Regions from separate parts of the Mesorhizobium kowhaii genome, predicted to be linked through region 1. Evidence: predicted binding sites of a transcription regulator. Region 1 holds the regulator's gene; the other holds the start of a gene.
What was found. The regulator LexA, encoded in region 1, represses DNA repair genes until DNA is damaged. The targets are predictions, from matches to a motif close to TGTTCNNNNTGTGTTCNG.
Positions count from the first base shown of each region.

Region 2: recA (recombinase RecA) is a predicted target of LexA. The motif match lies at 4,910-4,927, and genes of this name have one in related genera.

Region 1 covers NZ_JBHLYT010000006.1:231,399-239,005, forward strand. Annotated here, with positions in the region: gene ACFFNA_RS06990 (GntR family transcriptional regulator) at 61-798, shown strand; gene lexA (transcriptional repressor LexA) at 1,178-1,915, shown strand; gene ACFFNA_RS07000 (ComEC/Rec2 family competence protein) at 1,909-4,368, opposite strand; gene gltX (glutamate--tRNA ligase) at 4,471-5,895, shown strand; gene gltA (citrate synthase) at 6,079-7,407, shown strand; gene lpxB (lipid-A-disaccharide synthase) at 7,440-7,607, opposite strand, start outside.
Region 2 covers NZ_JBHLYT010000010.1:112,808-120,414, reverse strand. Annotated here, with positions in the region: gene ACFFNA_RS11565 (cysteine desulfurase) at 1-641, shown strand, start outside; gene ACFFNA_RS11560 (SUF system Fe-S cluster assembly protein) at 647-1,036, shown strand; gene sufA (Fe-S cluster assembly scaffold SufA) at 1,147-1,527, shown strand; gene ACFFNA_RS11550 (GFA family protein) at 1,717-2,214, opposite strand; gene ACFFNA_RS11545 (TfoX/Sxy family protein) at 2,306-2,629, shown strand; gene ACFFNA_RS11540 (pseudouridine-5'-phosphate glycosidase) at 2,832-3,749, opposite strand; gene ACFFNA_RS11535 (carbohydrate kinase family protein) at 3,825-4,769, opposite strand; gene recA (recombinase RecA) at 5,051-6,148, shown strand; gene alaS (alanine--tRNA ligase) at 6,550-7,607, shown strand, end outside.

The DNA.
Region 1 (7,607 bases):
TATATAATTTACGCAATGTGAGGCTTTCATATATAATCACCATCCGAGGGATGGACGACGATGCTGGACGACGAGCACTTCTCGAAAACGGAAGCAGCCTACAGGCTGCTGCGTCGCGATATCCTCACCACCCGTCTGAAGCCCGGCGCGCCACTCAAGCTCAGCGCGTTGCGCAACAGCTACGGCATTGGCTGGACACCGTTGCGCGAAGCGCTGTCGCGGTTGGAGGCCGAGCGCCTGGTGACCGCCATCAGCAATCGCGGCTTTGCCGTCGCTCCGGTGTCGCGCTTCGAACTGGAAGACCTGTCACGCGCCAGGTTGGTGGTTGAACTGCCTCTGCTCCAGGAATCGATCGAGAAAGGCGGCCGTGAATGGGAGGACATCGTCGTCGCCGCCCATTACCGGCTGTCGCGTTGCAAGACCGCGGTCGACGACCCGTCCGACGCAGTGGTCGACGAGTGGGATGAAAAACACGAGGCTTTTCACGCGGCACTGCTCAGTGCGGCAACATCCCCCTGGCTGCTGACCTTCCATTCCACGATCGCGGATCAGTTGCGTCGCCATCACCGCTTTCTCGGCCTGGCACCAACCTTGCGGGCGGCCGCCGGCCTGCAGCATGGCTATGAAGAGGCCATGGAGGCGTTGCGCCAGGCTGTCGCGATCGAACATCACACGGCGCTCATGCAGGCGGCGCTGGATCGCAACGTCGAGCGTGCGAAGGCGCTGATGACCGCTCATATCGGCTATACGCTGCATGTCTATGTCCATGCCGGTAAGGACAATATGAACACGCGATGATCTGCCGTTCGACAAGGACAAAGACCAAGGGAGATCTGCCATTTCTCTGACGAAAGTTGGCATTTTGGCTTCGTTTCGTTCACGGCAGCTGAACGAGACGTGAAAGTGGAAATGCCCCCAATCGAGGTCTGTCGGCAGCTGATGCCAAACCTCGCCACGAAGTGGGCCACAGGCCATTAACCAAAACAATTTCAATGCAGGCCAGTGCGCCGCGGCGGCAGGGGGCCCTCGATCGCGGCTCACCGCCGCGCGCCAATGATTTCAGCCGCCTTAACAAATTCATTAAACTTTAAACGGTTGCGGAACACAACTGGAACAGATAGTGTTTGTTCTGGGTTTGTTTTTCCGATTCTGGTTTCAGGTTTCCTGGGGGGTCGCCATGCTGACGCGTAAACAACATGAACTGCTGATGTTCATTCATGAACGGCTCAAGGAAAGCGGCATTCCGCCCTCCTTCGACGAGATGAAGGAAGCGCTCGACCTCGCCTCCAAATCCGGCATCCACCGGCTGATCACGGCGCTGGAGGAGCGCGGTTTCATTCGCCGGCTACCAAATCGGGCGCGCGCGCTGGAAGTGCTGCGACTGCCGGATTCGATCGCGCCCGGCCTCAACGCGGCAAGAAAGTTCTCGCCAAGCGTCATCCAAGGCAGCCTCGGTCAAGGCGGCCTTGGCCGGCAAATCAAGCCAGCGCTTTCGCGGATGCCTTCGGCCGGCAATGACGACGACGTGGTTTCCGCCGTGTCGATCCCGGTCATGGGGCGCATCGCCGCCGGTGTGCCGATCGACGCTATCCAGCATCAGACGCATTCGATCTCGGTGCCGCCGGACATGATCATGGGCGGCGAGCACTACGCCCTCGAGGTCAAGGGCGATTCGATGATCGAGGCCGGCATCTTCGATGGCGACACCGTCATCATCCGCAACGCCGATACAGCCAGCCCGGGCGAGATCATCGTGGCGCTGGTGGATGAAGAGGAAGCAACGCTGAAGCGGTTCCGCCGCAAGGGTGCTTCGATTGCTCTCGAAGCTGCCAACCCCGCCTATGAAACCCGCATTTTCGGGCCGGACAGGGTCAAGGTGCAAGGCAAGCTCGTCGGGTTGATCAGGCGCTACTGAGCAGGGCTTGCAACCGGCTTTTCGGGTTTGCGGTAGGGTGGCAGGCCCCTCGCCTCGCGCGAGAACTTGCGCTGCGTGTGCCAGGGCCGGTATGGCCTGTCCACCGCGAAGCTGATCGTCGCAGGCGTGGTCGCCGATTGGCGATCGAAGAAGACGGCCGCACTACCCTTGCGAGCCAGTTGTCGCTTGGTGATGACGAGCACCAGCGGATCGTGACAGGGGTCATAGGCCGTGGCGTCATTGATGATGATCAGGTCAGCGAGGCTGCAGGCTTTCCAGGCGTCCTTTCGGTCTTCGACATGCGCAATGATCGCGCCGGACGGATGCTTGGCAAGGCAAACGCCTGATGTGCAGTAGAAAGGCGCTCCCGGCGGCAGTTCGGCGGCATCCGCTATCTCGAATTGCCCGTCTCCTTTGCTGAACACCTCCGGCATGACGATGGTTTCGGATGTCAGCGCGCGTTTCCAGTTGTCGACCGTGAATTCGTTCGGGCGTGCCCGGCTGACGGCGAGTTCGCCGTCGCCGATCGGCAGCGCAACCAGCCTGGCGTCCTCCGAGATCAGCACGTCCGGTGGGCGCGTGTCCGAGACGGTCAGCATGCCGGCAAGTGCGAAGGGAAGCGCTGCGAGCCGCAGCCATGTCGTCGCCATCGTCGCAATGACCAAGGCAATCGCCACCAGCAGGACAGACTGCTGCGAAATCAACCCGACTGCGTCGACAGGCGAACGTTCGGAAATCCAGCCCGATATGGCGATCATTGCCGTCAGGCCTTTGCCCATCAGATAGAGGGATGGCCCGTCGAACCCGAACGGCATCAACAAGGCGCTGGCAACGGCCAGGAACATGACGACGGACACGATCGGCATGATGGCGAGATTGGCGAACAGGCTAAGCGGCGAAACCCGCTGAAAATGCCAGATGGCAAACAGCGCAGTGGCGCTGCCGGCGATGATGGAGGTCATGGCAAGGCCACCCATCGCCAACAGGAATTTTCGCGTGAGAAAGCCGGGCAGCGATCGCCGTGGCGGCGGCGGTCTCGTTTTCCCCGCGCGATGATCCGACCAGCCGGCATAGGCACCGACCAGCGCCGCGGTCGCCGCGAACGACATCTGGAAACTCGGGCCGACCACTTCATGTGGCGACACCACAATGACGGCGATCGCCGAGATCGCCAGGTTGCGCATGGTCAGCGCCGCCCGATCGAACAGCACGGCAATCAGCATCACCGCCAGCATAATGAAGCTGCGCTCGGCGGCAACGACGATGCCTGAGATGACGAGATAGGCGGCGATCGAGAAAAGTGCGGCGGCGGCCGCGTATTTCTTGACCGGCCGACGCGCGGAAAAGTCTGGAAACAGGGCGAAGGCGCTGCGCATCAGCATCATGATGGTGCCGGCGACCAGCGCCATGTGTAGCCCGGAAATGGAGATGATATGGTAGATGCCGGTGCGCCGCATCGCTTCGTTGATTTCATCGGGAATGCCGGCGCGCACGCCGACGATCAGCGCCGCGGCGATCTCACCTTCGGCGCCACCGACACTGCCCCTGATATGGTCGGCGATGGCTTCACGGGCATTTTCTATCCCCGAGGCAAGGCGGGCCGACAGCGGCATATCGTTGTCATCGCCGGCGACAAGCTTTGGATTGCCGAGAAAAAACCCGCTGCCGCCGATGCCGGCGAAATAGCTGTCGAAGGAGAAGTCGTAGCTGTCAGGCCGCACCGGGCCTGTTGGCGGCAACAGCTTGGCGTAGCCGGTGACCAGGGAGCCGGCGGTTATCTCTGCCGGGATCTTTCGTGCCGAAAGCCGAACCCGCTCCGGCGCATAACGCAATTTCGGCCTGGCGGTCGACGTCACGTCGATGGTCAGCCGGATGCGGCCGGTCTCCATCCGGTCAAGCGAGACGACGCGGCCGGTCACCTGGGTCGAGATTTCTGAGCCCAGCATCTGCGTTCCCGCCCGCCATGTCTCGACCTTGCCGGCCAGCAGGCCGAGCGTGCACAGCAGCGCAGCCATGAAGCACAAATGGGTTTTCGGCCAGGAACGCGAGACGAACGCACAGAGCCCCGTCAGAACGACGACCGCGACAGGCTTTGCAAAATCAGGCTCCGCGGCAAGTGAAAAATAGCCGATCGCTCCAATCGCCAGGCAGACCGGCACCAGCAAGAAGGCTAAGCCTCGGTCGAGTTCCAGGCCCGCTGCCGTAGCCACGCTGTGGCGCAGCCGAGGCAGTGATATCAGGCCGATTTGCCGGCGCACGCGCACGATCCTGCCAGCTTCGGCAACAGGACCGGGGGCGGAGACATCCGCTTGCAACGGCGGGTTGCCGGGATTCGGCACGAGGGGCGATGGCGGCGGCAGCGGGGCCAGCAGCGGCGCCGCAAACAGGGACCGTTCGCTGACGCCAATGGTGGCGTCCTCGCCCTGATCCGAGCCCCGGCCTCGTCCAGCCATCGGGTCTGCCCCTTGCGCCCTCGACACCCTATGCTACATGAACGCGCAACGCGCGAAAGTCCGCGCAACCGCACCCCGCTTCAGATGGTTTCCGAGAGTTTCATGTCCGACAAGGTCGTCACCCGTTTTGCCCCCTCGCCCACCGGTTACCTGCATATAGGCGGCGCGCGCACGGCGCTGTTCAATTGGCTGTACGCAAAGCACACCGACGGCACGATGCTGCTGCGCATCGAGGACACCGATCGTGAGCGTTCGACAGATGCTGCGACGGCGGCCATTCTCGACGGGCTTTCCTGGCTCGGCCTCAGCTGGGACGGCGAGCCGGTGTCGCAGTTCGAGCGTGCGCCGCGCCACCGTGAGGTGGCCGAGGAGCTCGTGCGCATAGGCAAGGCCTACTATTGCTACGCGACCCCGGCCGAGTTGGAGGCGATGCGCGAGGCAGCACGAGCCAGGGGGCTGCCGCCTCGCTATGACGGCCGCTGGCGTGACCGCGATCCGTCCGAGGCGCCCGCAGGCGCCAAGGGCGCCATCCGCATCAAGGCGCCGACCGAGGGCGAGACGGTGGTGCACGACCGTGTCCAGGGCGAGGTCCGCTTTCCCAACAAGGATCTCGACGACTTCATCATCCTGCGCTCGGACGGCAACCCGACCTACATGCATGCCGTCGTCGTCGACGACCACGACATGGGCGTCACCCACATCATCCGCGGTGACGACCATTTGACCAATGCCGCCCGCCAGACCGTGATCTACGACGCCATGGGCTGGGACGTGCCGTCGATGTCGCATATCCCGCTGATCCACGGCGCCGATGGCGCCAAGCTGTCGAAGCGGCACGGCGCGCTCGGCGTCGAGGCCTATCGCGCCATGGGCTATCTGCCGGAGGCGCTGCTCAACTACCTGGCGCGGCTCGGCTGGAGCCATGGTGACGACGAGATCATGTCGATCAAGGACATGATCTCGTGGTTCGACATCGGCGACGTCAACAAGGGCGCCGCCCGCTTCGACTTCGCCAAGCTGGAGGCGCTGAACGGCGTCCATATGCGCCGCATGAGCGATGCCGATCTGTTCGACATCTTCCTCGCCACTCTGCCCTATCTCGAGGGTGGTCCGGCAATGGCCGCGCGCCTCGACGACAGGAACAAGGCGCAGTTGCTGGCCGCACTGCCGGGTCTGAAGGAGCGCGCCAAGACACTGGTCGAGCTTGTCGATGGCGCCGCCTTCCTGTTTGCCACCCGCCCGCTGCCGATCGACGACAAGGCGGCACTTTTGCTCAACGACGACGCACGCAAAGTCCTGCGTGGCGCTCACGAAGCTTTGAACGCGCTTTCAGGCGACTGGACGGCCACTGCGGCTGAGGCCGCGGTCCGCGACTATGCGCAGGCCGGCGGTCACAAGCTTGGCGCCGTGGCCCAGCCTTTGCGCGCCGCCCTGACCGGCAAAAGCACCTCGCCGGGCGTGTTCGACGTGCTTGCCGTGCTTGGGCGCGAGGAAAGCCTGGCGCGCATAGCGGATCAAATCGATTAGGAGCAAACTGGCCCAAGAAGATTGGCATTGAAAGGCGCGTTTCGCAGTGCAACATTAGGCCCTGGCCCAATCTGGCACGCACCTCCTAGAATGCGGTGGCGAATACGCGCATTGCGGTGATTTCGACGTGTCGCTCTGCAGAATTTGCCTTTGCCGGCATGAGGAAACAAGAAGGAGTTTGCAATGACCGAAGCTGCGAAAAAACTGGATTTGGGCGGCACGACCCAAGGGGCCACGGCAACGCTTGAATTCGCCGGCAAGACTCACGAGTTCAAGGTGCGAAGCGGCTCGGTCGGGCCTGATGTCATCGATATCGCCTCGCTCTACAGCACCACCGGCGCCTTCACCTACGATCCCGGCTTCACCTCGACCGCAAGCTGCGAATCCGAGATCACCTTCATCGATGGCGACGCCGGCATCCTCTTGCACCGCGGCTATCCGATCGACCAGTTGGCCGAACACGGCGACTTCCTCGAGGTCTGCTATCTCCTGCTCTACGGCGAATTGCCGACCAAGGCGCAGAAGGACGATTTCGATTACCGCGTGACGCGCCACACCATGGTGCACGAGCAGATGTCGCGCTTCTTCACCGGCTTCCGCCGCGATGCGCACCCGATGGCGGTGATGTGCGGCGTGGTCGGTGCGCTGTCGGCCTTCTACCACGACTCCACCGACATCTCCGACCCCTACCAGCGCATGGTCGCCTCCATGCGGCTGATCGCCAAGATGCCGACGATTGCGGCGATGGCCTACAAATACCATATCGGCCAGCCCTTCATTTACCCGAAGAACGAGCTGAACTTCGCCGCCAACTTCCTGCACATGTGCTTTGCCGTGCCGTGCGAGGAATACAAGATCAATCCGGTGCTGGCGCGCGCCATGGAGCGCATCTTCATCCTGCACGCCGATCACGAGCAGAACGCCTCGACCTCGACCGTTCGTCTTGCCGGCTCCTCGGGCGCCAACCCGTTCGCCTGCATCGCCGCCGGCATCGCTTGCCTGTGGGGCCCGGCGCATGGCGGCGCCAATGAAGCGGCGCTGAATATGTTGGGCGAGATCGGCCATGTCGATCACATCCCGGAATTCATCGCCCGCGCCAAGGACAAGAACGACCCGTTCCGGCTGATGGGCTTTGGCCACCGCGTCTACAAGAACTACGATCCACGCGCCAAGATCATGCAGAAGACGGCGCATGAGGTGCTGGGCGAGCTCGGCATCAAGGACGATCCGCTGCTCGATATCGCCATGGAGCTGGAAAAGATCGCGCTGACCGACCCCTATTTCATCGAGAAGAAGCTCTACCCGAACGTCGACTTCTATTCCGGCATCACACTGAAGGCGCTGGGCTTCCCCACCACCATGTTCACCGTACTGTTCGCGGTCGCCCGCACCGTCGGCTGGATCGCGCAGTGGAAGGAGATGATCGAAGACCCGCGCCAGAAGATCGGCCGCCCGCGCCAGCTCTATACCGGCGCGCCGGAGCGTGACTACGTGCCGATCGCCAAGCGCTGATCGAGACTTTCCGGATTGAAAAAGGCGCCCCGTCAGGGCGCCTTTTTTATGTGACGAAGCACGACGCCCGCCGCGATCTCGCCGGACGGCTTGTCGGTCGCCATACGTCGCGCGATCTCGGCAAAGCCTTGCTTCTGCCAGGCGCGCATCCCGCTATCGGCGAACAGCGCTTCCAGTTGTCTGGCCAGATTGTTCGACTT
Region 2 (7,607 bases), on a different contig from region 1:
GCATTCCGGTGCTGGTCGACGGCAGCCAGAGCGCCGTGCATATGCCGATCGACGTGCAGGATCTCGACTGCGATTTCTTCGTCTTCACCGGCCACAAGGTCTACGGTCCGTCGGGCATCGGCGTGCTCTACGGCAAGAAGGACATTCTCCTGGGCATGCGCCCGTTCATGGGCGGCGGCGAGATGATCGAGGAGGTGACGGAGGACATCGTCACCTACAACGAGCCGCCGCATCGCTTCGAGGCCGGCACGCCGCCGATCGTGCAGGCGATCGGGCTCGGCGCCGCACTCGACTATATGGAAAAGGTCGGCCGCGAACGCATCGCCGCGCATGAGGAAGACCTCAAGATATATGCGCATGAGCGCCTGCGGGCCATCAATTCGCTGCGCATCTTCGGCGACGCCCCAGGCAAGGGCGCCATCATCTCCTTCGAACTGCAGGGCATTCACGCCCATGACGTGTCGATGGTGATAGACAGGCAAGGCGTTGCCGTACGCGCCGGCACGCATTGCGCCCAGCCGCTGTTGAAACGCTTTGGCGTAACCTCCACATGCAGGGCATCGTTCGGCATGTATAATACCAGGGCCGAAGTTGATGCTTTGGCCGAGGCGCTTGAAAAAGCGCGCAAGTTTTTTGGGTGACGACCATGGATGATGTGAGCATCGCTGCCGAAACCACTCCGGAAACCGCCAACAGCGTGGTTTCCGCCTCGAGCATCCCCGCCGACGAACTGGCGCGGCTGACCGATGACATCGTCTCGGCGCTGAAGACCGTCTACGACCCGGAAATCCCGGCCGACATCTATGAGCTTGGCCTCGTCTATAAGATCGACATCGAGGACGACCGCTCGGTCAAGATCGACATGACACTGACCGCACCGGGCTGCCCAGTCGCCGGCGAAATGCCCGGCTGGGTCGAAAACGCCGTCGGCGCCGTCGAAGGCGTTTCCGGCGTCGAGGTCAACATGACCTTCGACCCGCCCTGGTCGCCCGACCGCATGTCGGAAGAGGCGCAGGTCGCGGTGGGTTGGTACTAGCGTCGAGCCCGACAAGGGTTGGCGCACTTGCGTCAGTGGCAAAACTTCACCATTTTAGGTGAGGAATCGTTCGGCAGGCCTTGAACCTGCACGGAATGGAGAAAGAAAAGATGGGACGCTTCGCCGTCATCACGATGACCGAAAAGGCCGCCGACCGGGTGCGCGAGATCGTCGCCACCCGCGACAACGCGCATGGCATTCGCCTCGGCATCAAGAAGGGCGGCTGCGCCGGCATGGAGTACACGGTCGACCTGGTGGCCGAACCCAACACCAAGGACGACCATATCGAGCGCGACGGCGCCCATGTCTATGTGGCGCCGGAGGCAGCGCTTTTCCTGTTCGGCACCGAGATGGATTTCGAGCAGACGACGCTGCGCACCGGTTTCACCTTCCACAACCCGAACCAGAGTTCGGCCTGCGGCTGCGGCGAATCCGTCGAGCTGAAGCCGGCTGATCTCAAGGCACTCGCGGAAGCACGCGCCACGGCCTGAGGCATTCCTTTGCCCCGTTTACGGGGAGAAGGTGGCCCGAAGGGCCGGATGAGGGGCAGAGCCGGCCTCTCTGAAGTTCGCGCGGCCCTCATCTGCCTGCCGGTGTTCGTCAGTCGAAAAGCCAAACAATTGGCTTTTCGTCCGCTGCGCGGACCACTCCTCACCTCCCCGTGAACGGGGCGAAGGACGCTACTCCACCCACATTCCCGTCCGCTTGTGCCAGTCGGCGATTGATTCCTCCGGGTAGACATCGAACGTCTTGTCGCCCTTGCCAACCACTGGCTCGACCCAGTTCGCCTTGTATTTCAGCATCAGATGCACCCGGCTTGGCGGGATGGGCAGGTCGTTGTCGATCGCCGAGGCGAAGGGATGCACGAGCTCCGGCCAGGTCGGATCGTAGAGCCACAGTGCCGACCCGCATTTGCGACAGAAATTGCGCTCGCCCGATGACACCTCGCACTGCGGATGTTCATCGTCCTCGATCTCGGCCCGGTAGACGCCAAGGTTCCTTTTACCCCTGATGTTCAGGGTCTCGTTGTCGGCACCGAGATTGATGGCGAAGCCGCCGCCGCCTTGCTGCTTGCGGCAGATCGAGCAGTAGCACAGCATGAACGGCGCCGGCGTGTGGCTCTCCACCTCGAAACGGACGGCATTGCAGCGGCAGGAACCCTTGAGCAGAAGCGGCATGATGGGAAAACTCCGATAGACGTCTTTCAACCTGTCAGCAGCATTTTGGTTGCGGCATGACAAGTCCCAGGCGCGATGACATGATCGCGGCATGGACAATGAACGCATCGCAGAACTCTTCGAGGGCCTCGGCCCGGTCAGCATCCGCAAACTGTTCGGCGGCAAGGGCATCTATTTCGACGGCGTCATCGTCGCCATCGTGCTGCGCGGCGAGTTGATGCTGAAGGCCGACGCGCAAAGCGCGCCCGACTTCGAGGCCGCAGGCTGTCGGCAGTGGACCTATACCGGCACCCGCCACGGCAAGCTGGTCTCAATGCCCTACTGGAGCATTCCCGACAGCGCTTTTGAAGATCCCGACGAGATGACGGCCTGGGCACGCCGCGCTTATGAGGCGGGGCGGCGGGCGGGGAAATAGCGCCCGTAAGCGCGAGGCCGCCCCCTCATCCGGCCGCTTCGCGGCCACCTTTTCCCCGCTGGGGAGAAGAGGTTGGCGTCGGCGCTTGCAAGCTCCTCTCCCCTCGGGGAGAGGCCGGATTGCCCCGAATTGCCCTTCGCAATTCGGTTTTGGCAATCCGGGTGAGGGGGCATTCGCCGCTAAAGGCTGAAGTACTGGTGTCCTACAGCGCCTTGGCGATCTTCGCCGCCAGCCGCGCATTGTTCTCAACCAGCGCGATGTTGGTCTTCAGGCTCCTGCCGCCGGTCAGTTCCAAGAGTTTCCCCAGCAGGAACGGCGTCACCGCCTTGCCGGTCACGTTGAGCGCTTCCGCGGCCTTTTGCGCGGCTTCGATATAGCCGGCCATCTCTTCGGCCGGGATTTCGTGGTTCTCGGGCACCGGGTTGGCGATCAGTATGCCGCCGGCGAGCCCCAGCGCCTGCCGCGTCTGGTAGAAATGCGCGATCTCTTCCGGTGTCTGCAAGGTCAGCGGCGCACGGAAGGGCGAATGCCGTGACCAGAAGGCCGGCATCATCTCGCAGCCATGACCAACCACGGGTACGCCGCGTGTTTCCAGCACTTCCAGCGTCTTTTCGATGTCGAGGATGGCCTTGGCACCGGCTGACACGACGATCACCGGCGTGCGGGCCAGTTCGTCGAGATCGGCTGAGATGTCGAAACTCTTTTCCGCACCCTTGTGCACGCCGCCGATGCCGCCGGTGGCGAACACCTTGATGCCGACCATATGCGCCGCGATCATCGTGGCGGCGACCGTGGTGCCACCGGTGCGCCCTTGCGCGACCGCAAAGCCGAGGTCGGCGCGCGACAGCTTCATGGCGTCGCCGGTCATGGCCAGGGACTCGCGCTCGCCGTCCGACAGGCCGATCTTGATGCGGCCGCCAACCACGGCGATCGTCGCCGGCACTGCGCCACCATCGGTGATGATCTTTTCGACATCGGCCGCCATGGCGCCATTGTCGGGGTAGGGCATGCCATGGGTGATGATGGTGCTTTCCAGCGCCACCACAGGCCGGCCAGCAGCCAGAGCCTGTGCAACCGGCACGTGGATATCGATAAAGGGGCGGGCGGTTTCTGGTGTCATCCTGATCTCCAATCCGGAGCGATGCGCATCCATCTGGACGCGCGAAAACACTCCGGCACTATGAACTGGCCGGTCTCATGCCACTTCCTGCGCATCCGGCACAAGAGCCAGCGCCTCGGTGAAAGCCGCCGTAGTGAAATCGGGAACGGCGTCGGCGCTTTCGATGGCCAGCGTCGCTGCGGCAATGCCTTCGCGCAGGGCTGCGCGCAAGGGCATGCCACGCAGCAAGGCAGCGACCGTTGCACCCGCCAGCGCATCGCCGGCGCCGGTGACGTCAGCGACCTTTCTTGGCGTCGGCGGCCGGATCGAGAAGGTGCCGGCTTCATCGAAGCCCAGCATGGGAGCGCCGCCCGCGGTCACCACGCCGCTTTTGAGCCCCGCGCGTTTCAGCCCGTCTACGATGTCCTGCCCTGAGGCCGCACTGTCCAGGCCGGCCAGTGCGACTGCCTCGCGCCGGTTCATGAAAACGACGGCCAGATTACCGAGCACCGGCCTCAGGCGCACGATCTTGGCCGGCGAAATGGCAATGGCGAAGACGGGTTTGCCGGCGGCGAGTGCCACAAGCCGCTCCAGTGCCGCCGTCGGCAAATTGGCGTCGCAGAAGACGGCATCGGCGGCAGCGATAACCTCTCGCACCTTCGAGCGCCTGACCTGCTTGGGAAACGCCAGCTCATAGAGCGCCATGTCGGCAAAGCCGACGATCAATTCGCCCTCGCGGTCGATCAGCGCCGTATAGCTCGGCGTCGTGCGATCGAGGAACACGGCGGACAGGTCGGCAATCCCGGCCTCGGCGATGGCTCGTGAAACGGTATCGGCGGCGGCATCGCCGCCGCGAACCGACAGCAGCGAGGCCGAAACGCCGCGCCGGACCGCATTGCGCAAAGCATTGAAGACGCCGCCGCCGACATCCTCGCGCATCGTGCCGGGATTGGACGCGGCCGGCACGTAAGCGCCGGACACCTGGCCACGCCGGTCGATATGGGCGCCGCCCACTGCCAGAATTCTTGGAGATTTCAGCATGCCGGCGATATGACCTTTGTTATTCCAGCCGCACAAGCGCTAGGCTGTGTGATGAAGCTTCGCATGCAGGCCCGCGATTCGGCAGATCGAAACGACTGCACCGTCTGGCCCAATGCGAGGCGCATTCCTGATCGAATCCCTAGGACAAAAAAAGAACAAATCCGGATATTGATTGTTTTTCAGATATTTGAACCCCCTTGCCAAACGAGAACAAAAAAGGTACAAATAGGCAGGGATTACGGATTGTCCGGCCTTCATTGACGACCAAGGGGTGATGTATCATGGCTCAGAATTCTTTGCGGCTGGTAGAGGACAAAGCGGTGGACAAATCAAAGGCTCTGGATGCGGCGCTGTCGCAAATCGAGCGGGCTTTCGGCAAAGGCTCGATCATGCGGCTCGGCGCGAACGAGCAGGTCGTCGAGATCGAAACCGTGCCGACCGGCTCGCTCGGCCTCGACATCGCGCTTGGCGTCGGTGGCCTGCCGCGCGGCCGCATCGTCGAGATCTACGGGCCGGAAAGCTCGGGCAAGACGACGCTGGCGCTGCACACCGTGGCCGAAGCCCAGAAGAAGGGCGGCATCTGCGCCTTCGTCGATGCCGAGCATGCGCTCGATCCGGTCTATGCCCGCAAGCTTGGCGTCGATCTGGAAAACCTTCTGATCTCGCAGCCCGACACCGGTGAGCAGGCGCTGGAAATCTGCGACACGCTGGTGCGCTCCGGCGCCATCGACGTGCTGGTGGTCGATTCGGTCGCGGCGCTGACGCCGCGCGCCGAAATCGAAGGCGAGATGGGCGATTCGCTGCCCGGCCTGCAAGCCCGCCTGATGAGCCAGGCGCTGCGCAAGCTGACCGCATCGATCTCGCGCTCCAACACCATGGTCATCTTCATCAACCAGATCCGCATGAAGATCGGCGTCATGTTCGGTTCGCCCGAGACCACGACGGGCGGCAATGCGCTGAAATTCTACGCTTCGGTCCGCCTCGACATCCGCCGCATCGGCTCGGTCAAGGACCGCGACGAGGTCGTCGGCAACCAGACCCGCGTCAAGGTGGTCAAGAACAAGCTGGCGCCGCCCTTCAAGGTGGTCGAGTTCGACATCATGTATGGTGAGGGTGTGTCCAAGACCGGCGAACTGGTCGACCTCGGCGTCAAGGCCGGCGTGGTCGAGAAGTCGGGCGCCTGGTTCTCCTACAATTCGCAGCGTCTCGGCCAGGGCCGCGAGAATGCCAAACTGTTCCTGCGCGACAATCCCGACACGGCGCGCGAGATCGAACTGGCGCTCAGGCAGAATGCCGGGTTGATCGCTGAGAAATTCCTCGAGAATGGCGGCGCCGAGAGCGGCGACGACGGTTTCGAGGAGGAATCCGGCGCGATGTAACAACTTCGTGCGCAAGATGCCGGCCGAAGATCGGCCATAATCTTGTTCCATTATCTCAAGCTTATGTAATTGAGTTCTGTGTTTTCGCGTTCCAAACCGCCGGCTTTCGAGCCGGCGGTTTTTCGTTTTGGGTTCGTGGCAGCCCGGTTCGAACGGCTGGTAAAAGTCGCGATTTGGACCAATTCCGTGTTTCTGGACAGGGTGCGGTGCGACCGCTAAAAGGCCAAGTCTATTTTCTGATGGATGTCGCCCAAAAGTGCGCAGCGGTTTTGGGACAACGACATGCATAGAAGCAAAACTTAAAGCGCGTCGACTGAATCCGTTTTCAGCGCGACGCGCTTTGATACCCAGAGCCCATTTTCCGCCGGTTCGCCGGCGGTTCTCTCGAAAAGGCAGCATTCATGAGTGGCGTGAACGAGATCCGGTCGACATTTCTCGACTACTTTCGCAAGGAGGGTCACGAGATCGTCGCGTCGAGCCCGCTGGTGCCGCGCAACGATCCGACGCTGATGTTCACCAACGCCGGCATGGTGCAGTTCAAGAACGTCTTCACTGGATTGGAGAGGCGGCCCTATTCGCGCGCCTCGACCGCCCAGAAGAGCGTTCGCGCCGGCGGCAAGCACAACGACCTCGACAATGTCGGCTACACCGCGCGCCATCTGACCTTCTTCGAGATGCTGGGCAATTTCTCCTTTGGCGACTACTTCAAGGAGCGCGCCATCGAGCTCGCCTGGAACCTGATCACCAAGGAATTCGGGCTGAACAAGGACAAGCTGCTGGTCACCGTCTATCACACGGACGATGAGGCGGCCGGCTTCTGGAAGAAGATCGCCGGGTTTTCCGACGACCGCATCATTCGCATCGCGACCTCGGACAATTTCTGGGCGATGGGCGACACCGGACCTTGTGGGCCGTGCTCGGAGATCTTCATCGACCGCGGCGAACACATCTGGGGCGGCCCTCCAGGCAGCCCGGAGGAGGATGGCGACCGTTTCCTCGAATTCTGGAACCTGGTGTTCATGCAGTATGAACAGGTGACGAAGGAGGAGCGTATCGACCTGCCGCGCCCGTCGATCGACACCGGCTTGGGCCTGGAGCGCATGGCGTCCATCCTGCAAGGGGTGGAGAGCGTCTTTGAGACCGATCTGTTCCGTCACCTGATCGACGCGGCGTCGTCCGCCATCGGGCACGGTCCCGACAAGGAGACGGTCGCATCCTTCCGCGTCATTGCCGATCATTTGCGCTCGTCCTCCTTCCTGGTCGCCGATGGCGTGCTGCCCTCGAACGAAGGCCGTGGCTATGTCCTGCGCCGCATCATGCGCCGCGCCATGCGCCATGCGCAGTTGCTCGGTGCCCGCGATCCGCTGATGTGGCGCCTGGTGCCGGCCCTGGTGCGCGAGATGGGCCAGGCCTATCCGGAGCTGGTGCGCGGCGAACAGTTGATAACCGAGACCCTGAA